DNA from 2 places in the Clostridium sp. 'deep sea' genome. Region 2 is predicted to be linked to the other one. Evidence: a T-box and tRNA genes for the amino acid it is inferred to sense, from the RefSeq annotation. Region 2 holds a T-box; the other holds one or more tRNA genes.
What was found. The T-box of region 2 lies ahead of ileS (isoleucine--tRNA ligase). A T-box ahead of a tRNA ligase gene usually reads a tRNA of that ligase, here a tRNA-Ile.

Region 1 (7,520 bases), 770 kb from region 2:
AATTTGAGGAGCTGCAATTCCTCGACCAAAGCCATTATTTTTTTTAAAATTAATTAAGGTATCGTTTAAATCAATTAATAACTGCTCATTTGCATTATTTAACGGAAAATCAACTATCTTACATTTTTTTCTTAAAATATTATTTCCTAAAAGCGCTAAGCTTTTAATTGCCATAACATCACCCCTTAAGAAACTTTTATATACATAACTATACTTTAAGATAAATTATGATATACTACAAGGGTCTTTTAGGAGATGCATAGCTAAAAAAACTAAAAACGGTGAGGGAGTTAACAATGCCTAAAAAAATAATAGGAATAGTAGGCGGAATGGGACCAGAAGCAACTGCTGATTTGTTTTTAAAAATAATAAAAGCTACACCAGCAAAAAAAGATCAAGACCATATTAGAGTATTTATTGATAACAATACAAATATTCCGGATAGAACAAAAGCCATTTTAGGTGAAGGGGATAGCCCTTTAACCGCAATGAAGGATACTGTATGCAAACTTAAACAAGCAGGAGCAGAAATACTGGTAATGCCTTGTAATACAGCTCACTACTTTTACAACGATATAGCTACAGATAAAGAGTTAACATTTCTTCATATGATGAAAGAAACCTCAAGCTACATTAAAGAACAGTATCCCCAGGCTAAAAAAATAGGTATTTTAGCAACAAGTGGTACAATACAATCTCAAATGTATCATAAAGCACTCAAAGCTAATGATTTAATACCTTTAGAGCCAAGTGAAAAAGATCAAACTAAAGTAATGGATGCTATTTATGCCTCATGGGGTATTAAAGCAGGTAATTATACAAAATCAAAACAATACCTAATAGAGGTAGCTCAGCAATTAATAGAACAGGGTGCTCAAGCTTTAATATTAGGTTGCACAGAGATTCCATTAGTAATTAAAGAAGATGATTTAGAATTGCCCATTGTAGATGCAACCCAGGTGTTAGCAGAGGCTGCAGTTAAAGCTGCATTTAGCTAAACTCAAATTTGTAGACTTTAATTTCTTTAATGTATACATTATATAGCTAATAAATATTGGATATTGACTTATAGAGTAGGTATTTGGTTAGAGAGAAAATGGTACAACTTATATTACGTACTATTAAGAAGATAAGATAATACACTAAATAGAGTTTTAACAAGGCAATTACTGTGTATAATAAAAGAGATGAGTTTATTTACAAACTCATCTCTTTTTTGCGGGAGGATACTAATTTCGCTTGGTATCTAGTAAACCCAAAGCAATGTGAGCTAATCCAAAACCAAGTATGCCAGCACCAAAGGAGTATTTTTTTACACCAGTTAAAACAGCGCCAACACCAGCTACAGCAGCACCAATGCCTGCTACAACTAAACCAGTATGATCTTTTACAACAGAAGAGTCAATTTTCATCTTCATAGTTATCACCTCCATCACTTAGTATGTTATAAAAGGAAAAAAGCTATGAGTGAAAAATAATTTTAAAAAAAGATAAAAAAAGTGTTGACTCTATAAAAACCACGTGCTATTATATACAGGCGCTAGAGAACACGGCGCAAAACAAGAGAGAACATTGAGAATTAAATAGTAGTAGAATAGGGCTCTTAAAAAAGTAACAAAGTCAGTAACGTTAAAAAGTTTTAACGGAGAGTTTGATCCTGGCTCAGGACGAACGCTGGCGGCGTGCCTCATACATGCAAGTCGAGCGAAGGATTTGGTAGCTTGCTACCAAATGACTTAGCGGCGAACGGGTGAGTAACACGTGAGTAATCTGCCCTTCAGACTGGGATAACAGCGGGAAACTGCTGCTAATACCAGATATTATCTGACTGTCACATGGCGGACAGATGAAAAGCAATGTGCTGAAGGATGAACTCGCGCTTCATTAGCTAGTTGGTAAGGTAACGGCTTACCAAGGCGACGATGAATAGCCGGCCTGAGAGGGTGAACGGCCACACAGGAACTGAGACACGGTCCTGACTCCTACGGGGGGCAGCAGTCGGGGATATTGCACAATGGAGGAAACTCTGATGCAGCGACGCCGCGTGAATGATGAAGGCCTTCGGGTCGTAAAATTCTGATGTGAGAGACGAAGAAAGTGACGGTATCTCACCAGCAAGCACCGGCTAACTACGTGCCAGCAGCCGCGGTAATACGTAGGGTGCAAGCGTTGTCCGGAATCACTGGGCGTAAAGGGAGCGTAGGTGGTTATACAAGTATTTAGTAAAAGGCATGGGCTTAACCGATGTAAGCTAGATAAACTGTATAACTTGAGTGCAGTAGAGGTAAGCGGAATTCCTAGTGTAGCGGTGAAATGCGTAGATATTAGGAGGAACACCAGTGGCGAAGGCGGCTTACTGGGCTGTAACTGACACTGAGGCTCGAAAGCGTGGGGAGCAAACAGGATTAGATACCCTGGTAGTCCACGCTGTAAACGATGAATGCTAGGTGTCGGGGGTTTAGATACCTTCGGTGCTGCAGTTAACGCAATAAGCATTCCGCCTGGGGAGTACGATCGCAAGATTGAAACTCAAAGGAATTGACGGGGGCCCGCACAAGCAGCGGAGCATGTGGTTTAATTCGACGCAACGCGAAGAACCTTACCAAGGCTTGACATCCTCTGATGTACCTAGAGATAGGTTTCCCTACGGGGCAGAGAGACAGGTGGTGCACGGTTGTCGTCAGCTCGTGTCGTGAGATGTTGGGTTAAGTCCCGCAACGAGCGCAACCCTTGTGTTTAGTTGCCATCATTAAGTTGGGGACTCTAGACAGACTGCCGGTGACAAACCGGAGGAAGGTGGGGATGACGTCAAATCAGCATGCCCTTTATGCCTTGGGCTACACACGTGCTACAATGGTCTGTACAAAGAGAAGCGAAACCGCGAGGTGGAGCGGATCTCATAAAGCAGATCTCAGTTCGGATTGTAGGCTGAAACTCGCCTACATGAAGTTGGAGTTGCTAGTAATCGTAGGTCAGCAATACTACGGTGAATGCGTTCCCGGGCCTTGTACACACCGCCCGTCACACCACGAGAGTTGGTAACACCCGAAGCCGGTGACCTAACCGTAAGGAAGGAGCTGTCTAAGGTGGGATCAGCGATTGGGGTGAAGTCGTAACAAGGTAGCCGTATCGGAAGGTGCGGCTGGATCACCTCCTTTCTAAGGAGACTAAGAAAACTATTCTACACTATTTAATTCTGAGGGTTTTCCTCAATATAATGGGGGCCTGTAGCTCAGCAGGTTAGAGCGCACGCCTGATAAGCGTGAGGTCGATAGTTCGAGTCTATCTAGGCCCACCATTAACAACAAAATAACGTGGGGGTGTAGCTCAGTTGGGAGAGCGCCTGCCTTGCAAGCAGGAGGTCAACGGTTCGATTCCGTTCATCTCCACCACTACAGAACATTGAAAACTGCATAGAGAGGTCAAGTAAAAAAGAGCATATGGCGGATGCCTAGGCGCCAAGAGTCGAAGAAGGACGTAGCCAGCAACGATAAGCTGTGGGGAGCTGCAAGCAAGCGTTAAATCCACAGATTTCCGAATGGGGAAACCCAGTGGGTAGAAGGCCCACTACCGCTAAGTGAACAAAATAGCTTAGTAGGAGGCAACCAGGAGAACTGAACCATCTAAGTATCCTGAGGAAGAGAAAGAAACATCGATTCCCTGAGTAGCGGCGAGCGGAAGGGGAAGAGCCCAAACCAAGTACTTGTACTTGGGGTTGAGGACTCCAATAATCGAGTGGAATCTAATTGAATGGGAAGGGAAGCCCAGCCGTAGAGCGTGATAGCCGCGTAAATGAAAGAGGAAGCAAGAGTGGAGTATCCAGAGTAGTGCAGGACACGTGAAACCCTGTATGAAGCAGGGGGACCACCCCCCAAGGCTAAATACTCCTTGGCGACCGATAGTGAAGCAGTACCGTGAGGGAAAGGTGAAAAGCACCCCGGGAGGGGAGTGAAATAGAACCTGAAACCATATGCTTACAATGAATTCGAGCACTACGGTGTGAGAGTGTACTTTTTGTAGAACGGACCGGCGAGTTACCATGAATAGCAAGGTTAAGGAATAAAGTTCTGGAGCCGCAGCGAAAGCGAGTCTGAATAGGGCGAATAGAGTTATTGGTGGTAGACCCGAAACCGCGTGATCTACGCATGGCCAGAGTGAAGCGTATGTAAGAGTACGTGGAGGCTCGAACCCACTGAAGTTGAAAATTCAGGGGATGAGTTGTGTGTAGGGGTGAAATGCCAATCGAACGCGGAGATAGCTGGTACTCTCCGAAATAGCTTTAGGGCTAGCCTCAATCGGTGAGTCAGGGGCGTAGAGCACTGATGGAATAAGGGGACTTCACCGTCTACCAACTTCTGTCAAACTCCGAAGTCCAACTGACTTTAGATTGGGAGTCAGACTGCGAATGATAAGATCCGTAGTCGAGAGGGAAACAACCCAGACCACCTGCTAAGGTCCCCAAGTCATAACTAAGTGGAGAAGGAGGTGGGATTGCATAGACAACCAGGATGTTGGCTTAGAAGCAGCCATACATTTAAAGAGTGCGTAATAGCTCACTGGTCAAGTGATCCTGCGCCGAAAATGAACGGGGCTAAAGTTATGCACCGAAGCAGTGGCTAGATAGTAATATCTGGGGTAGGAGAGCATTGCATGGGCGGAGAAGCTGTGCTGTAAGGCATGGTGGAGCGCATGGAAGAGAGAATGCCGGTATGAGTAGCGAGAAGGAAAGTGAGAATCTTTCCCGTCGAAAGCCCAAGGTTTCCTGAGGAAGGCTCGTCCACTCAGGGTAAGTCGGGGCCTAAGCCGAGGCCGAAAGGCGTAGGCGATGGATAACTAGTTGAGATTCTAGTACCACCTAATATTGCTTGAGTGAAGCAATGACACAGGAAGGTAGGGACCGCGCACTGTTGGAGGTGCGTCCAAATGTGTAGGCAGTGATTGCAGGTAAGTCCGCAGTTACATATGCTGAGGCATGATGGGGAGCGAAATGAAGTAGCGAACGGCCTGATCCTACGCTGTCGAGAAAAGTTGCTAGCGAGATAGAAGGTGCCCGTACCGTAAACCGACACAGGTAGGCAAGGAGAGAATCCTAAGACGCGCAGGAGAACCCCTGTTAAGGAACTCGGCAAAATGACTCCGTAACTTCGGGAGAAGGAGTGCTCTAATATTGTGAAGTTCCTTGCGAATGGAGCAAGAAAGAGTTGCAGATGAGAGGCTCAAGCGACTGTTTACCAAAAACACAGGTCTCTGCTAAAGCGAAAGCTGAAGTATAGGGGCTGACGCCTGCCCGGTGCTGGAAGGTTAAGGGGAAGTGTTAGCGTAAGCGAAGCACAGAACTGAAGCCCCAGTGAACGGCGGCCGTAACTATAACGGTCCTAAGGTAGCGAAATTCCTTGTCGGGTAAGTTCCGACCCGCACGAAAGGCGTAACGGTTTGAGCGCTGTCTCAACAGGGGGCCTGGTGAAATTGCAATGCACGTGAAGATGCGTGCTACCCGCGACTGGACAGAAAGACCCCGTGAAGCTTTACTACAGCTTGATATTGGGTTTCGGTACTACATGTACAGGATAGGTGGGAGACTGTGAAGCTAGGACGTCAGTCTTAGTGGAGTCAATGTTGGGATACCACCCTTGTAGTGCTGAAATTCTAACCCGTGTCCGTAAGCCGGGCAGGGGACAGTGTCAGGTGGGTAGTTTGACTGGGGCGGTCGCCTCCTAAAGAGTAACGGAGGCGCTCCAAGGTTCCCTCAGCGCGGATGGAAATCGCGCGAAGAGTGCAAAGGCATAAGGGAGCTTGACTGTAAGACATACAGGTCGAGCAGGAACGAAAGTTGGACTTAGTGATCCGGCGGTACCGAGTGGAAGGGCCGTCGCTAAACGGATAAAAGCTACTCCGGGGATAACAGGCTTATCTCGCCCAAGAGTCCATATCGACGGCGAGGTTTGGCACCTCGATGTCGGCTCATCACATCCTGGAGCTGAAGCAGGTTCCAAGGGTTGGGCTGTTCGCCCATTAAAGTGGTACGTGAGCTGGGTTCAGAACGTCGTGAGACAGTTCGGTCCATATCCGTCGCGGGCGTAGGAAAATTGAAGAGAGCTGTCCCTAGTACGAGAGGACCGGGATGGACGAACCGCTGGTGTATCAGTTGTCTCGCCAGAGGCACCGCTGAGTAGCTAAGTTCGGAAGGGATAAACGCTGAAAGCATCTAAGCGTGAAGCCTCCTTTAAGACTAGTTTTCCCACCGAAAGGGTAAGGCACCATGAAGAAGACGTGGTAGATAGGCCAGAGGTGTAAGTGTGGCGACACATTCAGCTGACTGGTACTAATAAGCCGAGGACTTGACCTCAAATTTCTATGTAGTTTTGAATGCTCTGTTGATAAACAGAGTATGAATAAAGTTTATGGCGGCGATGGCAAAGGGGTCACACCTGTTCCCTTACCGAACACAGAAGTTAAGCCCTTTAGCGCCGATGGTACTTGGCTGGTGACGGCCTGGGAGAGTAGGACGCTGCCATATTAAATTTTTGCAAGCTTAGGCTTGTAAAACGCACACAATGCGTTCCACAGTGGCTCAATGGTAGAGCATCCGGCTGTTAACCGGAGGGTTGTAGGTTCGAGTCCTACCTGTGGAGCCATTTTTATTTTTAAAGGTTTTTTCCACGGACGCTTCGAAAATTAAATTGATATCTTCGTTGTACGAAAATATCTGCTACAAAGGCATACTAATGTATTACCTTTTCCACAGATTTTTTTATGTATAACGAAGAGAGGAAGAAATTGTGGAATCCACAGCGGAGGGTTGTAGGTTTGAGTACTTTACCTGTGGAGCCATTTTATTTTTAAAGGTTTTTTCCACGGACGCTTCGAAAATTAAATTTATATCTGCGTTGTACGAACATATCTGCTACAAAAGCATACTAATGTATTACTTTTTCCACAGATTTTTCTACGTCTTAATCTAAATTCAATTTTCAAAGCATAGATTTTTGAGGAGCAAAATATCTTACCTATAGAAATAAAACAACAATATTACGGCATAATGATACTGTGAGCCTTTTATAATTTTAGCGGAAGGTTAACAATACTATAATGATACTGTGAATTTTTTATATTTTTTAACCAAGGGTAATAGTACTTTTAAATTATAATATATGGATTTCAGAATTATTTCCTGTCAAGGCACAAGAAAAAATTAGGCTAGCGCAATACATGAGTATGCGTTAGCTTAATTTTTTTGTAGGTACGCATTGCATGCGTACCGCTGTTAGGAATTACAAAAAATTACCATAAATAAAAACCTCTGCTGAGTAATATCTACTTTTACTCTCCCCAAGTATATAAGAGGAGGCAATTGTTCAAATCATAGAATGTGATCATAGATAATATACTAATTCAAGTAATAAAATTAATAAAAATACACAATAACTAAAATATGTTATAATATAACATAAGGTGTTTGGATAAAAAGTAAAAAGGAATGTAATAAATTGAAAAGTAAAAGGATATATTGTTTTTTATTA
Region 2 (7,520 bases):
TTGTTTGTTAAGTTCTTCTTTTAACATGTTATGCCAATTGGTATTAGTAATATTAATTTTTCTCTCTCCTAGTAGTTAATTTTTCGACAAAATGATTAATTGAGTGTAAAAATTAGTCAAATGAAAAAACCTTTTGTTACTAAAAGCATACTACAAAAAAACAAACAAAGGTATATATAGATTGCTTTTTGTAGTAAATTAGTACTAAGCTTTAGGAGTGTTTACCTATGTTTCAAAAAAAAATTAGCTCTAATATTGTTAATGATAAAAAAAAGCAATACAGTGATGAGAATATTACTTACTCTAAGAGGCTTCAAAAACCCAACAAAAGCAGAAACAGGCGTAATGTTATTAAACTACTACAGGAATGGCAGAGTAGGCAGAAAAATAAACCTATAGAGGTTGAGCAAAAATACTATTATACAGATGAAAAAATTGTTGTAGAAAAGAATAATATTATAAGTAAAAAACAAGAGGAAATAAAACTAAAGGGTTATTAAAAAAGTTAAATTTAGAGTGATTTTTGTGTAGTAATAAAATATTAAATAGATGAAAATATCATAAATATATTAAGAGTAGATAGTTAAAAATTTAGCTATTTACTCATTTTTTTATCTTTTTAGGTAGTATTATTGTGTATAATAAAACTAAGCTAGTTTAAAGCTGCCTGAAACAAAAAACTTAAAAAAATCGTCCTATTATTGAGATGTTAATTTTTGCTTTTACTAAAGACTAGACCAAAAAATTGATTAATCACTGTAAAAAATTAAACAAGATATTAAACCTTTGCAAGTAAAAATACTTACCCTAAATAATATTGAAGTAAACTAAGTAACAATATTATAAGATAAAGTAATATTGATACCAGTAGAGTTTTTTAGTCACTGCTTAGAATTTAAAATTAATTGGAGCAATGATGATATTTATATTAATAATGATTAGGTAAAGTGGTTTTAGTGAATAGAAAAGCTAAACTACTATAATATAGTTAAGTCATAATAGATAATATGATGTACTTAACCTCAGAATTTCTAAAAAAAATAATTAATGCCGATATAAACTATAATGAGTTAAATAAACAACTAATAATAAAGATTAAACAGCTACATAGGGAGAATTGATGATGAAAAAGATAATATTTTTATTGGTATTTTGTATACTATTTATTCCAGCAGTTAAGGCAGAAGCGGAGGATTTAAAGTATGAACTTAGAATAGAAGACCCTGTTATAAAGTATGTTGATGGTCAATTAATAAAAAGTATAGATGGTTTTGTAATAGATACATCTACAAATAATATATCAAATGCCCTTAATGGACAAAAAATATATGATAAAAGAACAGGATTAACTGCAAAGATTGATGGTGGACATTTTAAACTGTCTATTTTAACTGCTTCATCTGGTAGATATGATTTAGAAATGGTTTTATCAGATTTGATAAAGAATATAGGATCAACAATTTATTTAGATGTAAATAAAAATAATGTTAAAGATAAAGAAGAGTATAGAATATTAATGCCTTTCTATGCAGTTATACCTGAATTTGAGCTTGATAATAAAATTGAATTTAACTGTGGTGAAAAAGGTTATGTAAGTATATCTGGTAAAATATATAATTCCGATAAGCAAGATATAGGAATTAGATATAAGGGTGAACGCTTTATAGATACTGTTCAAGTCAGAAATAATGGTAGTTTTGGTTTTTTACTTAATAATAAGATCGATTTGGATCATGGAGGTACTTTGGAGTTGGTTTTAGAAATGAGACCAGAATATGATTCAGGTGATGACGTAATAAAAAGATATGAAGTTGTAATTGCAACAGGAAAGGTGAATCATTTAAAACTTAATGCAACATTGAGTCACAGCGTTATTCCGCAAGGTACTTTAAACACCAATTTTAGAATAATGGTTAATGATTTGCCCAATTGGTATTATTATAAAGACAAATTAAATGAAGATTATATATTAGTAGCAAAATTATACGACTATAAAGATGATGAAATAACTAAAGTAGGTAAATCTGGCTTACTTATTAATAGTGGTAAGAGTGAATTGTTAACATTTACTCCATTTAGTAGAACGGCACTTAATAAGCTAACAATTGGTAGTTACAAAGTCGTTGTAGTTTTGAAGAAGGTAAAAGATTGCGGATATACAGTTAGTGAAGATATCTATATGAATAGCTTTGAAATAAAAGTCACATCATCTGAAGGAGATATCTTGGTTGGAGAAGATTTGTTCATTGATCGAGATTGTGGATCTTTAATAGTTGATTTAGGTGGTATAGATTATAGTTCTCCATATGATGACATTGTTTATTATAAAGACGGTAAAGCAATAAAAAATGAAAAGTCACAAAAACAGTTAATCGGGGGATATGTATTAAAATATTTCTCTCCAGGACAAAGACCAAAAATTGTACATACCTTACTTAGTGATGAAGATAAAAAAACTCCATATCCGTCTTTATTACCAGCTGGACTATCACAGGCTCAATTCTTAGGAATAAGCAAATCAGTAGTAAATATACCTTTATATCAAGGTGGCGAATTTAGGTATATATTAGATGTTTATGAAATTAATAATGGAAAATACCAACGTTGTTATACGAAAAATGGTCACTTTAATTTAAATGGTTTTCAGGTCTCTGTTAAAGAAAATATAGTTTACCCTAACAAAAAAGTTGAGCAAATTATTACTGTTAAAGATGAGAATGGCTATGCTATTAATAATGCCATAATTTATATTGGTAAAAATATATATGGTGTAAACCACCCTGAAATACGGAGATCAATGTCTTACGCTTTAGATGAAAATGGTAAGTATGCAGGAGAAAAAGGATATATGTTTATTGACTCTGCTACTTTAAATATTGTTGAAGGCATTTATCGTGTTAGTAACTGGCACGCTGAGGGTAGTGGATACCTAAATGTTGTTGTGTATCGCCAAAATATGGATGGGTCGGTTACTAGAATGGCAGTTTTAGATAAAGCTATATTAGTAAAAGGAATAAACGCCTGGAATGTTCAAATCAGTGAAACTAGTACAAGGCCTGGGGAAGAAAAAATATACTACCTAAATGTTTATGATGGAAATGGAAATGTAGTTATTCCAGATTCAATAGATATACTAGAAGATGGTATTGGTTGGAGAACTATAAATTCAATAGAGATAAATTCAAATATTACTAATGATGGCATAAGAATAATCCATACATGTAGGAATGAAACGGTTGGAGATTTAGAGTTTGTACCTAAAAATAAATATAGTTCAAATACAGGATCCGTAATTGTTGAGGTTATAAGACCTGAAATAAAATTTATGGGTAGTGAACTGCCAATAATCACTCAAGATTTTATTAAAAGTTTAGAATTCTCAGTTATAGATCCTAAAACAGGTGAACCAGTATATGAAGACTTATATTATGAGTTAATTGATTGCGGAACAAGTGTAGAAGGTGGACTGTACGACTCCTCTGATGCTTTAGAAAACAAACTAGATAAACTTGCTGGTAATAGTGTATACAAAGTTTATGCATTAATTAAGAATCTAAACTTTGAAGAGATTAATTATGCAGGAGTTAGCCCATTACTAAGAATCAATATGGTTTCTGATGACACTGGTGGAGATATAAAGTTAATTGATATCCCTATAGAAAAAGCTAAATTATATGTTACACCAATAGAGGTGTTTGAGAATACAAAAGATATTGTTATAACATATGTTGATGCTATGGGTTACCCAATAAAAGATAAACTAATAAAAATTAATTATAGAAAGTGTGGTAACACTGATAATGAAGGAAAAATACATTATTATATTGCAACTAAAGCAGATTCATTAAGTGTATTGGGGGATACTGACGTTAAATATAGATTTGTTGAATACGAAATAAACATAAAAGATACAATGGAAGATTCTGTGATTAATAATAAAATAGTAAGCGCTCAAAATATTGTTAAACAACCACGTGTTACAATAAGATTAACTCATAGTGAAGAAATGCTCCATATTTTTGTAAATGGTGAAGATCAAATGCTGAAAAGACCTGCGAATTTCTACATGGCAAAGGTTAATAATTTAAAACCAGGTAATAATGAAATTAAGGTTGATATATACGATAGGAAGCATATGTCCTATAGCGAAACAATAACAGTATTTTACGAAAAAGATTTTGAGCCAATAGTTTTTAAAATAGGAGAAAAAGGTGTTTATGGAACCCCTGTGTTAATAAATAATGTTACTATGGTGCCAGTAAAATTTGCTGAAGATTTAGGCGCAGAAATGAGCTGGAATAGTAATACTCATACAGTTACGTATGTAAGAGGAAATAAAGAGATAACAATGACAATAGGTAGTAGCTACGCTATGATAAATGGTAAAATGAGTAAGTTGCAAATGGCACCATATTATAACGATGAAGGTAGAGTAATGGTACCATTACGAATGGTTGCCGATGAGCTAGGTTTTAGGGTTAAATACAAAGGTGCATTTGAGCCAATTGAGATTCGTAAATAAAAATTAACATAGGTTTAATTTAATAGTAAGGAGAGCAAATGAAAAATAATAAGGGTTTTACTTTGTTAGAAATACTATTGTTTTTAGCCTTATTATCATTAATTGCTGTAATAGTAGTTCCTATAGTTCATGAGTCTCGTAAAAAAACTACAGTACAACAATTAAAAAATCAAATGATAACTTTACTGCTAAATATTCATAATAGCTTAGCAGAAAAAGATATTAGTAATAATCCGTTAATAATTAATGGAGCAAAGTTTTATAATTCACCATACTATAAAAACGATGATGAGCTAGTAGCTTTTCTTGCTGCTAAAAATATAAACATGGCAAGCTATTTTGCTCTAGAACTAAAATGTAAGGAAGATAGGGGCAATAAATTTATAGACATTACTGTTAACTACCCTGGCTATAAAAATAACAAAGTTAGCTTGCTCAATAATATTACTTTAGAAGATGTGTCCCAAGGATTTAGGAGACCTCTTAATAGTGTTCAAACTTTTAATGATTCAACTGGATGTATTTGGTCGTATTATAAACACAAAATAACTAGTTTTGGTAATAAAAGTATAGAATTAAATCAATTAGCTGTAGGTTTAAGATTGTATGACTTAAATGTTAATCATACAGTTATTACAGAGTTACAACTGCAAAATTTTTTAAGATAAACCAAAAAACTTGAACTAGTGATATATATAATGTATAATGTCTCTAATCTAATATAGTAGAGGCTAAGATTAGGAATGCTATTTTGAAGTGTAGAAGAGAGGTTGCTCTAGGCTGTAAGGCAACTTACACAAATTTATAGGAATCACCTAGGAGCCTATATTCTGAACTTTAGTAAGAGTATACGTAAAATGCGTTAAATTTAAGAGAGCTAAACTTATTATTAGGTTTAGAACTAGGGTGGTACCGCGGTTATTATCGTCCCTGGGTAAGAAATTACTCAGGGATTTATTTATTTTAAAGAGGTGATAAAAATGATTTTTCCGCAGTTGAAAAATGAATCTGCTTATCAAACAGAGCAAAGAGTTGCTGATTATTGGGATGAAATTAATTTATTAGAAAAAAGTATTACTGAAAGAAACGGTGCTGAGAGTTTTGTATTTTATGAAGGACCTCCAACAGCTAATGGTCATCCTGGTATCCACCATGTTATCTCAAGAACCCTTAAAGATACTGTTTGTAGATATAAAACTATGCAGGGTTATCAGGTTAAACGTAAAGCCGGCTGGGATACACATGGTTTGCCGGTAGAAATAGAGGTTGAAAAACAGCTTAAGCTAAGTAGCAAACAAGATATAGAAAAATATGGGTTAGCTGAGTTTAATAAAAAGTGTCGAGAATCTGTCTTTAGTTACGAGGAATTATGGCGTAAAATGACACGTGAAATGGGTTATTTAATTGATTTAGATGATCCATATATAACTCTTGATAATAATTATATTGAATCAGTGTGGTGGATTTTAAACGAGTTTCATAAAAAAGGTTTTATTTATGAAGGACATAAAATCTTACCTTATTGCCCTCGTTGCGGTACTGGTTTAGCTAGTCATGAGGTTGCTCAGGGTTATAAAGAAATTAAATCTGATACTGTAGTTGCCAAGTTTAAAGTTAAAGACGAAGATGCTTATTTCTTAGCTTGGACTACTACTCCTTGGACACTCGCTTCTAACGTTACTTTAGCAGTTAATGCTGATGTAGATTATGTTAAGGTACGGTCAGAAGAAGATAACACAGTATATATTTTAGCTAAAGACTTAGCCTCTCATGTGATAAAAGGTGATTTTCAAGTATTAGAGACCTTTAAGGGTAAAGATTTAGAGTATAAAGAATATGAGCAACTTATGCCATTTCTAAAGACCGATAAAAAAGCATTCTTTGTTACAGTCGCAGATTATGTAACTACATCTGATGGAACTGGTATTGTTCATACGGCGCCTGCCTTTGGTCAAGATGACTATGAAACAGGACGTAGATACAACCTACCTGTATTACAGCCTGTAGATAATAGCGGTAAATATACAGCAACACCATGGCAGGGTATGTTTGTTATGGATGCTGACCCAGAGATAATTAAGTATTTGCGTGCTGAAGGTAAAATGTATAGTAAACAGCGAATGGAACATAACTACCCTCATTGCTGGAGATGTAAAACTCCTTTGCTGTATTATGCCCGAAAAAGCTGGTATATTGAGATTACTAAAATTCAGGATAAACTAATTGAAGCCAACAATCAAATTGAATGGTACCCACCCTACGTTGGAGAAAAAAGATTTGGTAACTGGTTAGAGAATTTAAACGACTGGGCTTTATCTCGCAGTAGATATTGGGGAACACCTTTAAACATATGGAGATGTGATTGTGGACATTTTGATACAATAGGTTCACGTAAAGAGTTAGTGGAGAGAGCTATTGAGGATATCGATGAAAGTATAGAGCTACACCGTCCTTATGTCGATGATATTCATTTAACATGTGAAAAGTGTGGCAAACCTATGACCCGTGTTAGCGAAGTAATTGACTGCTGGTTTGATAGCGGTTCAATGCCATTTGCTCAACATCATTATCCATTCGAAAATAAAGATAAGTTTTTCGAAAAATTATATCCAGCTGATTATATAAGTGAAGGAATTGATCAAACTCGAGGCTGGTTTTACTCATTACTAGCAATTTCAGTATTTTTGACAGGTAAAGCGTCTTACAAAAGAGTTTTAGTAAATGATTTAATTCTTGATAATGAAGGACGCAAAATGTCTAAGTCAAGAGGTAATACAGTAGACCCATTTCAAATGTTTGAGAAATACGGTGCAGATGTATTGCGTTGGTATTTACTATATAGTTCTGTTCCTTGGTTGCCAAAGCGTTTTGATGAGGACTCAGTTAAAGAAGTTATCAGTAAATACTTTTCTACCTTAAAAAATGTATATAAATTCTTTGCTCTTTATGCTGAATCAGATAATATTAATCCTAGAGAATTTGAGATTAAGGTCGAAAA

Region 1: it has a tRNA-Ile gene. The T-box ahead of ileS (isoleucine--tRNA ligase) is inferred to sense a tRNA for this amino acid. The anticodon was not compared.

Annotation. Positions count from the first base shown of each region.
Region 1 is NZ_CP063353.1:3,200,342-3,207,861, forward strand. Features, by position in the region: gene def (peptide deformylase) at 1-174, opposite strand, end outside; gene IMX26_RS14925 (amino acid racemase) at 297-998, shown strand; gene IMX26_RS14930 (hypothetical protein) at 1,230-1,418, opposite strand; rRNA gene IMX26_RS14935 (16S ribosomal RNA) at 1,640-3,158, shown strand; tRNA gene IMX26_RS14940 (tRNA-Ile) at 3,222-3,298, shown strand; tRNA gene IMX26_RS14945 (tRNA-Ala) at 3,317-3,392, shown strand; rRNA gene IMX26_RS14950 (23S ribosomal RNA) at 3,421-6,346, shown strand; rRNA gene rrf (5S ribosomal RNA) at 6,401-6,517, shown strand; tRNA gene IMX26_RS14960 (tRNA-Asn) at 6,561-6,635, shown strand.
Region 2 is NZ_CP063353.1:2,426,894-2,434,413, reverse strand. Features, by position in the region: gene ung (uracil-DNA glycosylase) at 1-57, opposite strand, end outside; gene IMX26_RS11330 (hypothetical protein) at 228-500, shown strand; gene IMX26_RS11325 (copper amine oxidase N-terminal domain-containing protein) at 1,124-4,522, shown strand; gene IMX26_RS11320 (prepilin-type N-terminal cleavage/methylation domain-containing protein) at 4,561-5,190, shown strand; T-box leader at 5,247-5,457, shown strand; gene ileS (isoleucine--tRNA ligase) at 5,503-7,520, shown strand, end outside.